Regions from separate parts of the Scandinavium tedordense genome, predicted to be linked through region 1. Evidence: predicted binding sites of a transcription regulator. Region 1 holds the regulator's gene; the other holds the start of a gene.
What was found. Region 1 encodes CRP, which controls carbon source genes, mostly activating them, when cyclic AMP is high. Its sites were predicted from a motif close to ATGTGANNNNNNTCACAT; they were not measured.
Positions count from the first base shown of each region.

Region 1 (8,121 bases):
TCGAATAGCGATTGAGGGAGTCGTGGCGATACGCACTTTCCGGTTCGCCGGTGGTTATCACGCTACGCCAGTACTTTCCCGCCAGTTGATTCCCCCCAGGGCCGCTGGCGAAACCGCGGCTAAGAACGCGATCAAGCCACTCTTTCAACAGAGCCGGACAGCTATAGGTATAAAGCGGATGCTGGAACACGATAACGTCATGCTCCTGGAGCAGCTTTTGCTCGCGCGGTATGTCGATAAAAAAATCAGGATAGTGCGAGTACAAATCATGTACGGTCACGTTTTCAAGCTGTTGAGCCGGCTTAAGCAAAACCCGGTTGGCCACCGAGTCCTGAGATTCCGGATGGGCATACAGCAGCAAAACTTTTGCTGTCTCTGACATCATTCCCCTCCCGGTCAATGAGCAGACAGGCCATTTCGCATCCCTTGTTCATAGATGCGCCTGAATGCTTTTGTCTATCGTTGTTGTTTTGGGCTACCATTGCCGCCCGGTGTAGCGTTGGGTTCACCACACTACATTATCATAATGACAATTTAACATAGTCTGAACATACGGCGCCTTATGATTGTTTTCTCCTCGTTACAAATTCGTCGCGGCGTGCGTGTCCTGCTGGATAACGCCACAGCCATTATTAACCCTGGGCAAAAAGTGGGTCTGGTGGGTAAAAACGGCTGCGGCAAATCCACGCTGCTGTCGCTGCTAAAAAACGAGATCAGCGCCGATGGCGGCAGTTTCACCTATCCGGGAAACTGGCAGCTAGCGTGGGTGAATCAGGAAACCCCTGCCCTCCCTCAGCCTGCTCTCGACTATGTGATTGATGGCGACCGCGAATATCGTCAACTTGAAGCCGAACTGAATGCAGCCAACGAGCGCAACGACGGTCACGCCATCGCCACCGTACACGGCAAACTGGACGCCATTGATGCGTGGACTATTCGCTCCCGCGCCTCCAGCCTGCTACACGGTCTGGGCTTCAGCAATGAACAGCTTGAGCGTCCAACCAGCTCCTTCTCCGGCGGCTGGCGTATGCGCCTCAACCTGGCGCAGGCGCTGATATGTCGTTCTGACCTGCTGCTGCTCGATGAACCAACTAACCACCTTGATCTCGACGCTGTAATCTGGCTGGAAAAATGGCTGAAAAGCTATCAGGGCACGCTAATCCTGATTTCCCATGACCGCGATTTCCTCGACCCGGTGGTCAGCAAAATTATTCACATCGAACAACAGGCGATGTTTGAGTACACCGGCAACTACTCCTCGTTTGAGATCCAGCGTGCAACCCGCCTGTCTCAGCAGCAGTCTATGTACGAAAGCCAACAGCAAAAAGTAGCGCACCTGCAGAGCTTTATTGATCGCTTTAAGGCGAAAGCATCTAAAGCTAAACAGGCGCAAAGCCGCGTGAAGATGCTGGAACGCATGGAGCTGATTGCTCCGGCGCACGTAGATAACCCATTCCAGTTCAGCTTCCGCGAACCGGAAAGCCTGCCAAATCCATTACTGAAGATGGAAAAAGTCAGCGCGGGCTACGGCGATCGCACCATTCTGGATTCGATTAAACTCAATCTCGTACCCGGCTCGCGCATTGGCCTGTTGGGTCGCAACGGCGCGGGTAAATCAACGCTGATTAAACTTCTGGCCGGTGAGCTGGAAGCCCAGAGCGGTGAGATGGGTCTGGCGAAGGGTATTAAACTCGGCTACTTTGCCCAGCATCAGCTGGAGTTTTTACGCGCCGACGAATCGCCGCTGCAGCATCTGGTGCGTCTGGCGCCGCACGTGCTGGAACAACAGCTGCGCGATTATCTCGGCGGTTTTGGTTTCCAGGGAGATAAAGTCAGCGAAGAAACGCGTCGCTTCTCCGGCGGTGAAAAAGCACGTCTGGTGCTGGCACTGGTCGTCTGGCAGCGCCCGAACCTGCTGCTGCTCGATGAACCGACTAACCACCTGGATCTCGACATGCGTCAGGCGCTGACCGAAGCGCTGATTGAATTCGAAGGCGCGCTGGTTGTGGTCTCGCACGACCGTCACCTGCTGCGCTCCACCACTGACGATCTGTATCTGGTTCACGATGCGAAAGTGGAACCTTTCGATGGCGACCTGGAAGATTATCAGCAATGGCTGAGCGATGTTCAGAAGCAGGAAAGTCAGAATGACGACGCGCCAAAAGACAACACCAATAGCGCTCAGGCACGTAAAGATCAGAAACGTCGTGATGCAGAGCTGCGCACCCTGACGCAGCCGCTGCGTAAAGAGATTACCCGTCTGGAAAAAGAGATGGAAAAGCTCAATACCCGGCTTGCGGCCGCAGAAGAAAAACTCAGCGACAGCGGGCTGTACGACCAAACACGAAAAGCGGAACTCACCGAATGTCTGCAACAGCAGGCCACGGCGAAATCAGGGCTGGAAGAGTGTGAAATGGCGTGGCTGGATGCGCACGAACAGCTGGAACAGATGCTTCAGGAAGAGTGATTTAACTCATCGAAAGCGCACAGCGGCTCATTTTCATAAACACATATCCGTCATAACGGTGTTATGACGGTATAGTAGAGCGTTTTTTCACGATAGCAGCGTAAAGGTATGGCTCAGGTAACCCCAGTAGACTTTGAAGTACCTCCAGAAGAGAACGACACCTTTGTACCAATGACAGGCGTGCGCAACTGCCATCTGCAGACCATGTTACCGCGTCTCATCCGTCGTAAAGTGTTGTTCACCCCGCACTGGCAGCGTCTTGATCTTCCGGACGGGGATTTTATCGATCTGGCATGGAGTGAAGATCCGAATCAGGCACGGCATAAGCCTCGCCTGGTGGTTTTTCACGGCCTGGAAGGCAGCCTGTACAGCCCTTACGCTCACGGTCTGATTCACGCGGCGCAGCAGCGCGGCTGGCTCGGGGTGGTGATGCATTTCCGCGGCTGCAGCGGTGAACCGAACCGCGCTCAGCGCATCTACCATTCAGGCGAAACTGAAGACGGCACCTGGTTCCTCTCCTGGCTGCGCCGTGAATTTGGCGACGTCCCAACGGCCGCAGTGGGCTATTCGCTGGGTGGCAACATGCTGGGCTGTCTGCTGGCCAAAGAGGGTGACAATACGCCACTCGATGCCGCAGTTATCGTCTCCGCGCCATTCATGCTGGAAGCCTGTAGCTATCATATGGATAAAGGCTTCTCCCGCGTGTATCAGCGCTATCTGCTGAACCTGCTGAAAGCCAATGCATCTCGCAAACTGAAGGCTTATCCAGGAACGTTGCCGGTGGATTTGAAGCGTCTGAAAAGCGTGCGTCGTATTCGTGAGTTTGACGATCTGATTACCTCAAAAATCCACGGTTATGCTGACGCGATTGATTACTACCGCCAATGCAGTGCGATGCCGGTACTGAGCCAGATAACCAAACCAACACTCATCATTCATGCAAAAGATGACCCGTTTATGGATCATCACTCGATTCCGTCTCAGGAAGAGCTTCCGGCCAATATTCAATACCAGCTGACGGAGTATGGCGGTCATGTCGGATTTGTCGGCGGTACGCTGCGCCATCCTGAAATGTGGCTGGAGAAACGCATTCCCGCCTGGCTCACTCGCTGGTTAGGAACCCCGTTATGATTATTCCCTGGCAAGATCTGGCTCCCGAAACGCTCGATAGCCTGATTGAAAGCTTTGTGTTGCGCGAAGGCACCGATTATGGTGAACATGAACGTTCGCTTGAAGACAAGGTCGCCGACGTAAAACAACAATTGAAAAGCGGGGATGTCGTTCTGGTGTGGTCCGAACTGCACGAGACGGTCAATATCATGCCCCGTACCCAATTCCACGGCTGACTATAATAAAACCATTGCTTATGCAGGGAGTCGTTAGCTATGTCTGCCAAACATCCGGTGATCGCCGTAACCGGTTCCAGCGGGGCGGGAACCACCACCACCAGCCTCGCCTTCCGTAAAATCTTTGCTCAACTCAATCTTACTGCCGCCGAAGTAGAAGGCGACAGCTTCCACCGTTACACGCGTCCTGAAATGGACATGGCTATCCGCAAAGCGCGCGATATGGGCCGTCACATCAGCTATTTTGGGCCAGATGCCAACGACTTTGGCCTGCTGGAAAATACGTTTATGACCTACGGTCAGAACGGAACCGGACAGTCGCGCAAGTATTTGCACACCTACGACGAAGCCGTTCCGTGGAATCAGGTGCCGGGTACCTTTACGCCGTGGCAGCCGTTGCCGGAACCGACCGACGTGCTGTTTTATGAAGGTCTGCACGGCGGCGTGGTAACCCCACAAAATGATGTCGCGAAATACGTCGATTTACTGGTGGGCGTGGTGCCGATTGTTAACCTTGAGTGGATCCAGAAGCTGACCCGCGATACCAGCGAGCGCGGTCACTCACGTGAAGCGGTGATGGATTCAGTGGTGCGATCGATGGAAGATTACATCAACTACATTACGCCGCAATTCTCCCGGACGCATATCAACTTCCAGCGCGTGCCGACCGTCGACACCTCCAACCCCTTTGCGGCAAAGGGCATTCCGTCACTGGATGAGAGCTTTGTCGTTATCCATTTCCAGAATCTGGGCGATATTGATTTCCCTTGGCTGCTGGCGATGCTGCAAGGTTCGTTTATTTCTCACATGAACACCTTGGTGGTGCCGGGTGGGAAAATGGGGCTGGCAATGGAATTGATTATGTCACCGCTGGTCGAGCGGTTGATGGAAGGAAAAAAGATAGGGTAATCGCATGCACGCCAACGGGCGTGCATCATTTTTTAGGGCGGGTCAGCGTAACGCCCCCGCCACTCAATCAGGCTTCGACCACTTCAAACGAGTGTGTAATCTTCGCCGCTTTTTCCAGCATCAACGCTACAGAGCAGTATTTCTCCGCAGACAAATCCACCGCACGCGACACTGCCGCTTCTTTCAGGTCATTACCGGTCACAATGAAGTGCAGATTGATGTGGGTGAACAAACGCGGTGCTTCTTCACGACGCTCGGAAGTCAGTTTCACTTCACAGTCGGTCACGTCATGACGGCCTTTCTGCAAAATGGACACCACGTCAATCGCGCTGCAACCGCCCGCGGCCATCAGCACCATTTCCATCGGGCTTGGGGCTTTATCGCCAGAGTTACCATCCATCATAATCTGGTGGCCAGAAGCTGACTCGCCCAGGAAGGTTAATTCCTCAACCCATTTCACACGCGCTTGCATATTTGTTAACTCCCGAGTAGCAATTTTCCTGACAGATTACGCGCACATAACAATTCTCGCAACGGAAGGCGACGCGCGTCATGCTGAAGCGAGACACCAGGAGACAGGCGACAAAAGCTATGCTAAAACAGTCGTGCTGCAACAGTAATACATTGAAGTAATGCGTGTATGCAGAGAACATCACATTACAGGCTGCAGTAAAATCCGACAGCCGACTTCCCAGGCACAGGGAAGGATACGATTGCAAAGCCAGTGGCAGTGTCGTGTCTGCCATTGGAGACAGCTTATAACAGAGGATAACCGCGCATGGTGCTTGGCAAACCGCAAACAGACCCTACCCTTGAATGGTTCTTGTCTCATTGCCACATTCATAAGTACCCATCGAAGAGCACGCTGATTCACCAGGGTGAAAAAGCAGAAACGCTGTACTACATCGTGAAAGGCTCTGTTGCAGTACTCATCAAGGATGAAGAAGGTAAAGAGATGATCCTCTCTTACCTCAACCAGGGCGATTTTATCGGTGAGCTTGGCCTGTTCGAAGAAGGTCAGGAGCGTAGTGCCTGGGTTCGGGCGAAAACCGCTTGTGAAGTGGCAGAAATTTCTTATAAAAAATTCCGTCAGCTTATCCAGGTAAACCCGGATATCCTGATGCGTCTCTCTTCTCAGATGGCTCGTCGTCTGCAGGTCACCTCTGAAAAAGTAGGTAACCTGGCATTCCTCGACGTAACCGGTCGTATCGCACAGACTCTGCTGAATCTGGCGAAACAACCTGATGCAATGACCCACCCGGACGGTATGCAAATTAAAATTACTCGTCAGGAAATCGGTCAGATCGTCGGCTGCTCCCGCGAAACCGTTGGCCGTATTCTAAAAATGCTCGAAGATCAGAGTCTGATCTCCGCCCACGGTAAAACTATCGTGGTTTACGGTACCCGCTAAGCTAGCTGAACGGCGTATTGCCCCTGCAGTACGCCGTTTTTGTCTTTTCCCTGATGTGGCGCAGGCTGATTTATCACCCGGAAATTAACTATGCACTGCGGCAAACGCTGGTGTTATGTACCCCCGTGGCTATCGGTTTGGTGCTCGGTTACCTCAAGTACGGTCTGCTGTTCTCGTTAGTCCCCGCCTGCTGCAACATCGCCGGGCTGGACACACCGCATAAACGTTTCTTCAAACGCCTGATAATTGGCGGATCGCTGTTTGCGGGCTGTAGCCTCGCGGTTCAGCTGCTGCTGGCGCATACCGTGCCTTTACCGCTGATCCTGACTGGGCTGGCGCTGATCCTCGGCGTCACTGCAGAAATCAGTTCGCTTCACGCCCGTTTACTGCCCGCATCGCTCATTGCGGCCATCTTTACGCTCAGCCTTGCGGGGAATATGCCGGTCTGGGAGCCGCTGCTCATCTACGCTCTCGGCACACTATGGTATGGCTTGTTCAACTGGTTCTGGTTCTGGATGTGGCGTGAACAGCCGCTACGTGAATCACTAAGCCTGCTGTATCGACAGCTGGCCGATTACTGTGAAGCCAAATACAGCCTGTTGACTCAGCATACCGATCCGGAAAAAGCGCTGCCGCCATTACTCAGCCGCCAGCAGAAGGCCGTCGATCTGATTACCCTGTGCTATCAGCAAATGCACATGCTGGCCGCCAATCAGAACCATGAATATAAGCGCCTGCTGCGCGCCTTCCAGATTGGCCTCGATTTGCAGGAGCACATTTCCGTCAGCCTGCATCAGCCCGCCGAAGTGCAGAAACTGGTTGAACGCAGCCACGCTGAAGCGGTGATCCGCTGGAATGCACAGACCATTGCGGCGCGCCTGCGTGTGATGGCGGATGACATCCTCTACCACCGATTTCCGCAACGTTTCAACATGGACAAGCAGATTGGCGCGCTGGAAAAAATCGCACATCAGCATCCGGATAACCCGGTCGGGCAGTTCTGCGCCTGGCACTTCAGTCGAATCGCCCGAGTGCTGCGCCTTCAGCGCCCGCTCTATCCACGCAATCTGATGGCTGATAACGAACGTCGCCTGCCGCTGTTTGCCGCACTAAAAAGCTATCTGTCGCTAAAATCCCCGGCGTTGCGCAGTGCGGCGCGAATCAGCGTCATGCTCAGCATTGCCAGCCTGATGGGCGCGGCGCTGCATCTGCCGAAACCGTACTGGATCCTGATGACCGTCCTGCTAGTGACGCAAAATGGCTACGGCGCAACGCGGGTCAGGATTTTCCACCGGGCGGCAGGCACGCTGGCCGGGCTGGTGATAGCCGCTGGCACCCTGCACTTTCACGTGCCGGAAGGCTACACGCTGGCGTCAATGTTAGTCATCACGCTGGCGAGCTACTTGATCATTCGCAAGAGCTACGGCTGGGCAACGGTGGGCTTTACGGTCACCGCGGTCTACACCATCCAACTGCTGACCCTGAACGGCGAACATTTCATTCTGGCCCGTTTTGTCGACACGGTGATTGGCTGTCTGATTGCCTTCGGCGGGATGGTCTGGCTGTGGCCGCAGTGGCAAAGTGGGCTATTACGCAAAAATGCCCAGCAAGCACTGGAGGCGGATCAGGAGGCTATCCGACTGATTCTCAGCAACGACCCTCAGGCTCCGACGCTGGCCTATCAGCGGATGCGGGTGAATCAGGCGCACAACGCGTTGTTCAACTCGCTGAACCAGGCGATGCAAGAGCCCGGCTTTAACTCGCATTATCTGGCAGACATGAAGCTGTGGGTTACGCACAGCCAGTTTATCGTCGAACACATCAACGCGATGACGACGCTGGCGCGCGAACACAACATGCTGACTGAAGATTTGGCCGAACGTTATTTGCAGTCCTGCGAGATTGCTCTGCAGCGCTGCCAACAGCGACTGGAATATGACGGACCGGGGGGAAGCGGCGATGCGAATATCATGGAATCAACGGAGGCG
Region 1 is NZ_JALIGG010000055.1:402,479-410,599, reverse strand. Features, by position in the region: gene kefG (glutathione-regulated potassium-efflux system ancillary protein KefG) at 1-382, opposite strand, end outside; gene MUU46_RS12825 (ABC transporter ATP-binding protein) at 563-2,467, shown strand; gene MUU46_RS12820 (hydrolase) at 2,576-3,598, shown strand; gene MUU46_RS12815 (YheU family protein) at 3,595-3,813, shown strand; gene MUU46_RS12810 (phosphoribulokinase) at 3,853-4,722, shown strand; gene MUU46_RS12805 (OsmC family protein) at 4,790-5,194, opposite strand; gene crp (cAMP-activated global transcriptional regulator CRP) at 5,501-6,133, shown strand; gene MUU46_RS12795 (YccS/YhfK family putative transporter) at 6,187-8,121, shown strand, end outside.

Region 2 (8,121 bases), on a different contig from region 1:
GACAAACTGATCGCCATGGGCGTAAATTAAATCTTCAACGTACAGGCGCCCGCGAACGATATTTAACATCTGCTTCTGATGTTCTGGCGAGCAAAGTGCGCCGGTGTAATGTTCGGCTGCATCTCTGGCCAAATCGGCTTGGTGAATAACCAGTTCTGTTTTATTCAGCGCTATATGGGCGAATGTAGTCAGCTGGCTGTGGGTTTCAGACTCGGCTCTGAGGTGCGAAAACCAAAGCGCAAGCATCATCGGCAAGAGCACGACGATGATCACCCCCAAGCCCCTCTGCACGTTGCTTCGCGCACTCTGATTCATATTCAGCCTGATATCCCTGCATTTAATGTGCCTGACGCTCAGGCTGGATGCTTTATGACAGGTGATAAAGTTGCATGAATCATTCAACATTAGCAACCGTCTTTTACATTCAAAAATCGAATATTTGATGATGACGATAATATTTGTCCGTAAGGCAAACTAAAAGTTGTGCCAACGTTTTTATTAAGCCTGCTATTTATTAAGCAACCGTTGATCATGTTGTTTAAAAGACAGACGCAATAGAATTAAGTAAAATCTAATAACAATAGCAGGCAGCATAAAAATTGCTGCCCGTTGTAGAGTTAAGATATCAATGAAGTCACCACCGTTTTGCCGCGTCCGGTGCGTTTGGCATCATAAAGTGCGTTATCGACCAGCGTTAATAGCACCGCGCGTTCGGTATTATTTTCACGGACCCCCATCACGCCTGCACTAAAGGACATCACCACTGAGACATCGCCGACCGCAAAAGGCACAGAGCATAGTTGCGCCCGCAGCCGCTCGGTAAACGCAACCGCTTCGCCGGTTTCAGCAAACGGGAGCAGGAGCAGAAACTCTTCCCCGCCTAATCGTCCCAGCCTTGTCTGACCCTCGCACTGTTCACGGACCCGCTGACAGAAGTAGACCAGCGCATCATCACCTGCCACATGCCCCCAGCGGTCGTTAATTTGTTTGAAGTAGTCGAGATCAATCATGACCATTACAAAATGCGTATCATTTTGTTCTGAATGACAATTATCGAGGCTTTGCTGTAAATGGTCGAGGATTGCCAGCCGGTTATAGCAGCAGGTCAGTGCGTCGGTAGTGGCCTGAAAGGCCAGCAGATTTTCCGCGCGTTTACGCTCGGTGATATCCACCCCGATATTCATTATTTCACCGTCGGGTAACATGATATTTGACCACAGCGTGGCCAGCACCTCCCCGTCACGTCGGCGCGGATACCATTCATGCATCTCAAGCGTAGGAGAGTAGTTCACCGACTCACGCACCCCGCGACGCACTTCAGGATCGGGATAAAACAGCGCCAGCGGGTCCGGCTGACGATTTATTTCATCCAGCGTCCAGCCGAATACCCGTTCACATTCTCCGTTCCATAATATGCAGCGATTATGTTTATCAAAGGAATTCATTAATACCGGCGCGCGATCGAAAAGAATTCGATATTGATTAACGATATTTTTCAATTCAACGGCGGTGCGCTCGCGGGTTATTAATTCGGTCATCGCGTCATGTAATTTTTCCGCGATTATCAGCGCTACGCTGCGTAATACACCTGGCGCCAATAAAGGCTGGTCGAACGCGAGAAAAAGAAAAGCCCGGACATCGTCCTGTAGCGGGAATATTCGGCACAGCACGCCACACTGTAATTCCTGCGCCAGCGGATGCGCGTCCGGATAAAGCAACCGCCCCACATCCCGATGCCAACACTTCACTCGCCAGGGCGCCTGTTGCAGGTGTAGCGCCGCGAGTAAGTGTCGGGCGCTTTCCTCGGCATACAGCGGGTCACCCAGCACTTCTATATGCTGCACGTCCTCGCTTTCCAGCATTATCCAGGAAAGCCGCGCGTCAAACACCCCATGAATGAGCTGCAAGACATCGGTCAACGTGCGATGTGCGGACAAACCGGGCATCAGCTTGGCCAGACGATGCAGGCAGAGTTCTGCATCGTTAATTGCTGTGTGTAATCGCTCTTTTTTCATTTTTTCAATCACAGGTTCGTTGAGGAAAAAAACCCGCAATGAATGAATCAGATACTGATTTACATGATTAAGCACAGGTTAATCATGAAGGTGTACGTTCTAAGTAACAAAACACACTGTGTTGTCTTAAAAAAATTACAAATACTAAAATAGTCAATAAAATCAATAGATGATTAATTGATCGCAAGTAAATTTATTTGTCCGAAAGCATAGGCCAAGTAATTTATAATGTAAATATTGTATAAGTACTAAACTATCGTATCGATTTTCTATCTCACTGAAATATCTGAAATCCCCACCCAATACCGCAAAGAATATATTCTTCAAATCAATGTGTCGTCCTGATACCGCGATTCTCTGTATGTAAAATTTCACCATACCAGTGGCGAATAAAACAGCGAATGTGATATAGTTCACACAATCTCATGAAACACAAAACAGTGTTTCATTACATTGGTCGAAGCCTGTCGATAGCCAGAGTGTGATGCCCCTGATGAGCAACGCCGCGCTATCCTTGGCTCCGTTTTCAGAGGGTACGTTTCATGATGTCTGTCACCACCGGCGTTGTTCTCCTCCGCTGGCCACTCACGAGCGCTGTGTTGATGTTTCTGGCGAGCACGTTAAAAATTCAGTTCCGTAAATCCGATTATGCCGGGCTGGCGGTTATTTGCAGCCTCTTTGGCGTTGCGGCCTCCTGTTGGTTCGCCACGGGTTTACTGGGGATTACCCTGCTCGACCTGACGCTGGTCTGGAACAATATCAAAGACGTGATGATGGAAGTCATGAGCCAGACCCCGCCAGAATGGCCAATGATGATGACCTGATTTCAGCGACTCCGCATGAGTTCGCAGAATAAAAAAAGCGCCTCCTTTTACGGGAAGCGCTTTTTTAATGCGTGACGTTTCTGTCAGACAATATACGTTAGAACGGGATATCGTCGTCGAAATCCATCGGCGGTTCGTTAGATGGAGCCGGTGCTGCTGCTGGCTGCTGCTGCGGACGAGACTGCGCGCCGCCGCTGAACTGATTACCACCGCCCTGTGGCTGCTGTGGTTGACCCCAGCTTCCACCCTGCTGCTGACCACCACCTGCTGGTGCGCCGCCGCCCTGACGGCCACCGAGCATTTGCATGGTGCCGCCTACGTTAACAACCACTTCAGTGGTGTATTTTTCAGCACCGGCCTGATCGGTCCATTTGCGGGTACGCAGCTGGCCTTCGATGTAGACCTGAGAACCTTTACGCAGATATTCACCGGCCACTTCTGCCAGTTTGCCGAACAGCACTACGCGGTGCCATTCAGTCTGCTCTTTCATTTCGCCGGTCGCTTTATCACGCCAGGATTCAGAAGTAGCCAGCGTAATGTTGGCAACTGCACCACCACTCGGCATGTAGCGTACTTCCGGGTCCTGACCCAGATTACCGACGAGAATCACCTTGTTTACGCCTCTGCTGGCCATGATCGTGTCTCCTGAAAACATTTCTTAATAGTGTAAACGGGGGATTGTAGCATTACAAAGTGCCGATTTGATAGTTTGCGAGCCGTATTCCAGGATTCCGTTGTGGACAATTGTCGTTGCAGCGAAGCGCTGAAGCACGTTTCCAGTACTGTATATTCATTCAGGTCAATCTGTGTCATAATTAGCCGTTTCCGCCGTTTGTCCTTCTAACAAACCAGGCATTCCGAGTCTCTACCGGGAAAGGTGAATGGATAAGATCGAAGTTCGGGGCGCCCGCACCCATAATCTCAAAAACATCAACCTCGTCATCCCTCGCGACAAACTTATTGTCGTGACTGGGCTTTCTGGGTCAGGTAAATCTTCGCTGGCGTTCGATACGCTGTATGCCGAAGGCCAGCGGCGCTACGTTGAGTCACTCTCCGCCTATGCACGTCAGTTCCTGTCATTGATGGAAAAACCTGACGTTGACCACATCGAAGGGCTATCGCCCGCGATTTCCATCGAGCAGAAGTCAACGTCTCACAACCCGCGTTCGACCGTCGGGACCATCACTGAAATCCACGATTATCTGCGTTTGCTGTTTGCCCGCGTTGGCGAACCGCGCTGCCCGGATCACGATGTGCCATTGGCAGCGCAGACCGTCAGCCAGATGGTCGATAACGTGCTGTCACAGCCTGAAGGCAAGCGCCTGATGCTGCTGGCGCCGGTGATTAAAGAGCGTAAAGGCGAGCACACCAAAACGCTGGAAAACCTGGCGAGTCAGGGTTATATCCGCGCTCGCATTGACGGCGAGGTTTGCGACCTGTCCGATCCCCCAAAGCTTGAGCTGCAGAAGAAGCACACCATCGAAGTCGTGATTGACCGCTTCAAGGTGCGTGAAGATCTGACCCAACGCCTGGCCGAATCGTTTGAAACCGCGCTGGATCTCTCCGGCGGGACAGCGATCGTCTCAGATATGGACGATCCGAAAGCCGATGAACTGCTGTTCTCCGCCAACTTTGCCTGTCCGATTTGCGGCTACAGCATGCGTGAACTCGAACCGCGTCTGTTCTCGTTCAACAACCCGGCCGGAGCCTGCCCGACCTGTGACGGCTTGGGCGTGCAGCAGTATTTCGACCCGGACCGCATCATCCAGAACCCGGAGCTTTCCCTTGCCGGGGGCGCAATCCGTGGTTGGGATCGCCGTAATTTCTACTATTTCCAGATGCTGCGCTCGCTGGCGGAGCATTATGAATTCGATATCGAAGCTCCGTGGGGCAGCCTGAACGCCAATGTGCACAAAGTGGTGCTGTACGGTTCAGGCAAAGAGTCGATTGAGTTCAAATATATGAACGACCGGGGCGACACATCCGTGCGCCGCCATCCGTTCGAAGGCGTGCTGCATAATATGGAGCGTCGCTACAAAGAGACCGAATCTAACGCGGTGCGCGAGGAACTGGCGAAATTCATCAGCAACCGTCCGTGCACCAGCTGTAACGGTACCCGTCTGAACCGCGAAGCGCGCCACGTGTTTGTTGAAAACACCCCGCTGCCAACCATTTCCGACATGAGTATCGGCCATGCTTTAGACTTCTTCACTAACATGAAGCTGTCCGGACAACGTGCTCAAATTGCTGAAAAAGTACTGAAAGAGATTGGCGATCGCCTGAAGTTCCTGGTCAACGTCGGCCTGAACTACCTGACGCTTTCCCGCTCGGCGGACACGCTCTCCGGCGGCGAAGCCCAGCGTATCCGTCTGGCAAGCCAGATTGGCGCCGGTCTTGTCGGCGTGATGTACGTGCTGGATGAACCGTCAATCGGCCTGCATCAGCGCGATAACGAACGCCTGCTCGGCACGCTGGTCCATCTGCGCAATCTCGGTAACACAGTGATTGTGGTAGAGCATGACGAAGACGCGATCCGCGCGGCTGACCATGTGATTGATATCGGCCCTGGTGCCGGTGTGCACGGCGGCGAAGTCGTGGCGGAAGGTACGCTGGAAGACATTATGGCGGTACCAGAATCGTTGACCGGCCAGTACATGAGCGGTCAACGCAAAATTGCCGTGCCGAAAGATCGCGTTCCTGCCGACCCATCAAAGGTACTGAAGCTTACCGGCGCTAGTGGCAACAACCTGAAAGACGTCACGCTGACGGTGCCGGTTGGCCTCTTCACCTGCGTGACGGGCGTATCCGGCTCCGGTAAATCAACGCTGATTAACGACACGCTGTTCCCGATTGCGCAGCGCCAGCTCAACGGCGCAACCATCGCGGAGCCCGCGCCGTATCGCGATGTCACGGGCCTCGAGCATTTCGATAAGGTTATCGATATCGACCAGAGCCCGATTGGCCGTACGCCGCGCTCTAACCCGGCGACATACACCGGCATCTTTACGCCAGTGCGTGAACTGTTCGCGGGCGTGCCAGAATCGCGTGCGCGTGGTTATACGCCGGGGCGTTTCAGCTTTAACGTACGCGGCGGCCGCTGCGAAGCGTGCCAGGGCGATGGCGTTATCAAGGTGGAAATGCACTTCCTGCCGGATATCTACGTGCCGTGCGACCAGTGTAAAGGCAAGCGCTATAACCGCGAAACGCTCGAGATTAAGTACAAAGGCAAGACCATCCACGAAGTGCTGGATATGACCATCGAAGAAGCACGTGAGTTCTTTGATGCCGTTCCGGCACTGGCGCGTAAACTGCAAACGCTGATGGACGTGGGCCTGACATACATTCGTCTCGGCCAGTCGGCGACCACGCTCTCAGGTGGTGAAGCCCAGCGCGTGAAGTTAGCACGTGAATTGTCCAAACGCGGCACCGGGCAGACGCTGTATATCCTCGATGAACCGACCACAGGTCTGCATTTTGCCGACATCCAGCAGCTGCTGGACGTGCTGCATAAGCTGCGCGATCAGGGCAATACTATCGTGGTTATCGAGCATAATCTGGACGTGATTAAAACGGCGGACTGGATTGTCGATCTCGGCCCGGAAGGCGGCAGCGGCGGCGGGGAAATTCTCGTCTCCGGTACGCCGGAAACGGTCGCAGAGTGCGAAACCTCGCATACCGCGCGCTTCCTCAAACCAATGCTCTAACTCTCTGATTTCTTTAGGCGAGATATCCGGGTTGTAGCCAGATGACAACCCTGTGAATCCCAGGAGCTTAGCTAACTAAGAGACTGGGGTGAACAGGGGTGGTCAGCGCCGCTACGGCCTGGAGGGCAAAGCATAAAGCTGCTGTCGGGTTTCGTCCGGCAGCATCCCCATCGCCTGCTGATAAGAGGCATCTACCAGATAGTAAATTTGCGAATCCGGCAGTGAACCGTCGAGATACACCGTGCTCCAGTGTGCTTTATTCAGATGCTGGCTGGGGCGCACATCGCTGTGCTGCTGACGCAATAAATCTGCCAGCTCCGGACTGGTTTTGAGCGACGTCACCGGACGGCCTTCCACCTCTTTCACCATCGCGAACAACACATCAGACACTTTAATCTGCGTGGCCTTCCAGTCGCTATGAACGCTCTGTTCCGCGCCTGGCTTGTTCATGCAATATTGCAGCAACTCCGAAATGGTCATCTTTATTCCCCCTGAAGGAACGCGAAATGAGTCTTTTCTTAGTGTGCAACAAGTCGGCGGAAAGTGGAAACGGTTCTGATTAAAAAAACGGCAACCTCTGGGAGCCACCGTTTTTTTTGCTGTCAGTATTCGGAGTTGACGATGACTTCTTCCCCGTACGCCCCGGCGTTTGGCAGCGGTTTGTAGGTGGAGTTTGAAGCCCGTAATACGCGGATGCCACGCGCGCCAATGTCATGGGCGGCGGTAATATCATTGTCGGAATCACCGTAAAAGACTTTGATATTTTTCTCTTTCAGCCACTGAACCTTGGTGTTTTGTCCGGCTTTGTCACCAGCAAAAATAACCGGGTTCATGTTGGCGGCCGGGATCAGGAAATCATCCTGCAACGTTTTGCTGACGGTTTCGGTCTTGGTCTGGCTGCGACCAGTAACAAACCAGATGCTGTCGCCGCGTTTGACGTGCATGGCAATCAACGCACGCGCCACTTCTTTCGGAATGCTGAAATCATCCCAGCCGTTGTTCATCTTTTCCCAGAATTCCGGGTTCTTCAGGTAGTCTTCACTGTCTGGAGAAAAGGTCTTTTTACCGCGCCAGAAGCCTGGGCTTGAGAACAGCACGGTATCATCAATATCAAATCCGACGGACATGGGTGCCCGGCCCAGCAGACTATTTTCAATCTGCGCCACAGATACCCAGTGGATCGGCGCCTGTTCGGCGAGCTTCGCGACATTTGTACCAATATAGAGCGGAGATGGCGACGACGCATGAGCGTCAACCACGGTGCTGTTTATCGTAAACAACAAGCAGATAGCGCTGAGCGCTAATGAAACCTTGCGCATATTTATCCCTAAAAATCAGACTATTATCACTAAAAGGTAAATGGGAAGTCAAAAAAGCATTCTGACCATAACCGCGAAAAGTAATGAAGGAAAGGAATATCTGGAAGGAATGTCATAGAAAAAGGTGATGATCACACTCACTAAAAAACGCACCCAATAGAGTGTCATTTGGCTCTCCCGCGACGACGAGAGAGCCAAAAGTAAGCGAGTACTTACATTACAGCAGAAAACGCCTGCGCCACACGCTGCACGTTTCGGG
Region 2 is NZ_JALIGG010000047.1:56,443-64,563, forward strand. Features, by position in the region: gene pdeC (cyclic di-3',5'-guanosine monophosphate phosphodiesterase PdeC) at 1-315, opposite strand, end outside; gene MUU46_RS02465 (GGDEF domain-containing protein) at 618-2,015, opposite strand; gene MUU46_RS02470 (YjcB family protein) at 2,558-2,839, shown strand; gene ssb1 (single-stranded DNA-binding protein SSB1) at 2,937-3,473, opposite strand; gene uvrA (excinuclease ABC subunit UvrA) at 3,721-6,543, shown strand; gene MUU46_RS02485 (MmcQ/YjbR family DNA-binding protein) at 6,655-7,023, opposite strand; gene aphA (acid phosphatase AphA) at 7,146-7,862, opposite strand; gene tyrB (aromatic amino acid transaminase) at 8,075-8,121, opposite strand, start outside.
Region 2: MUU46_RS02470 (YjcB family protein) is a predicted target of CRP. The motif match lies at 2,417-2,434, and genes of this name have one in related genera.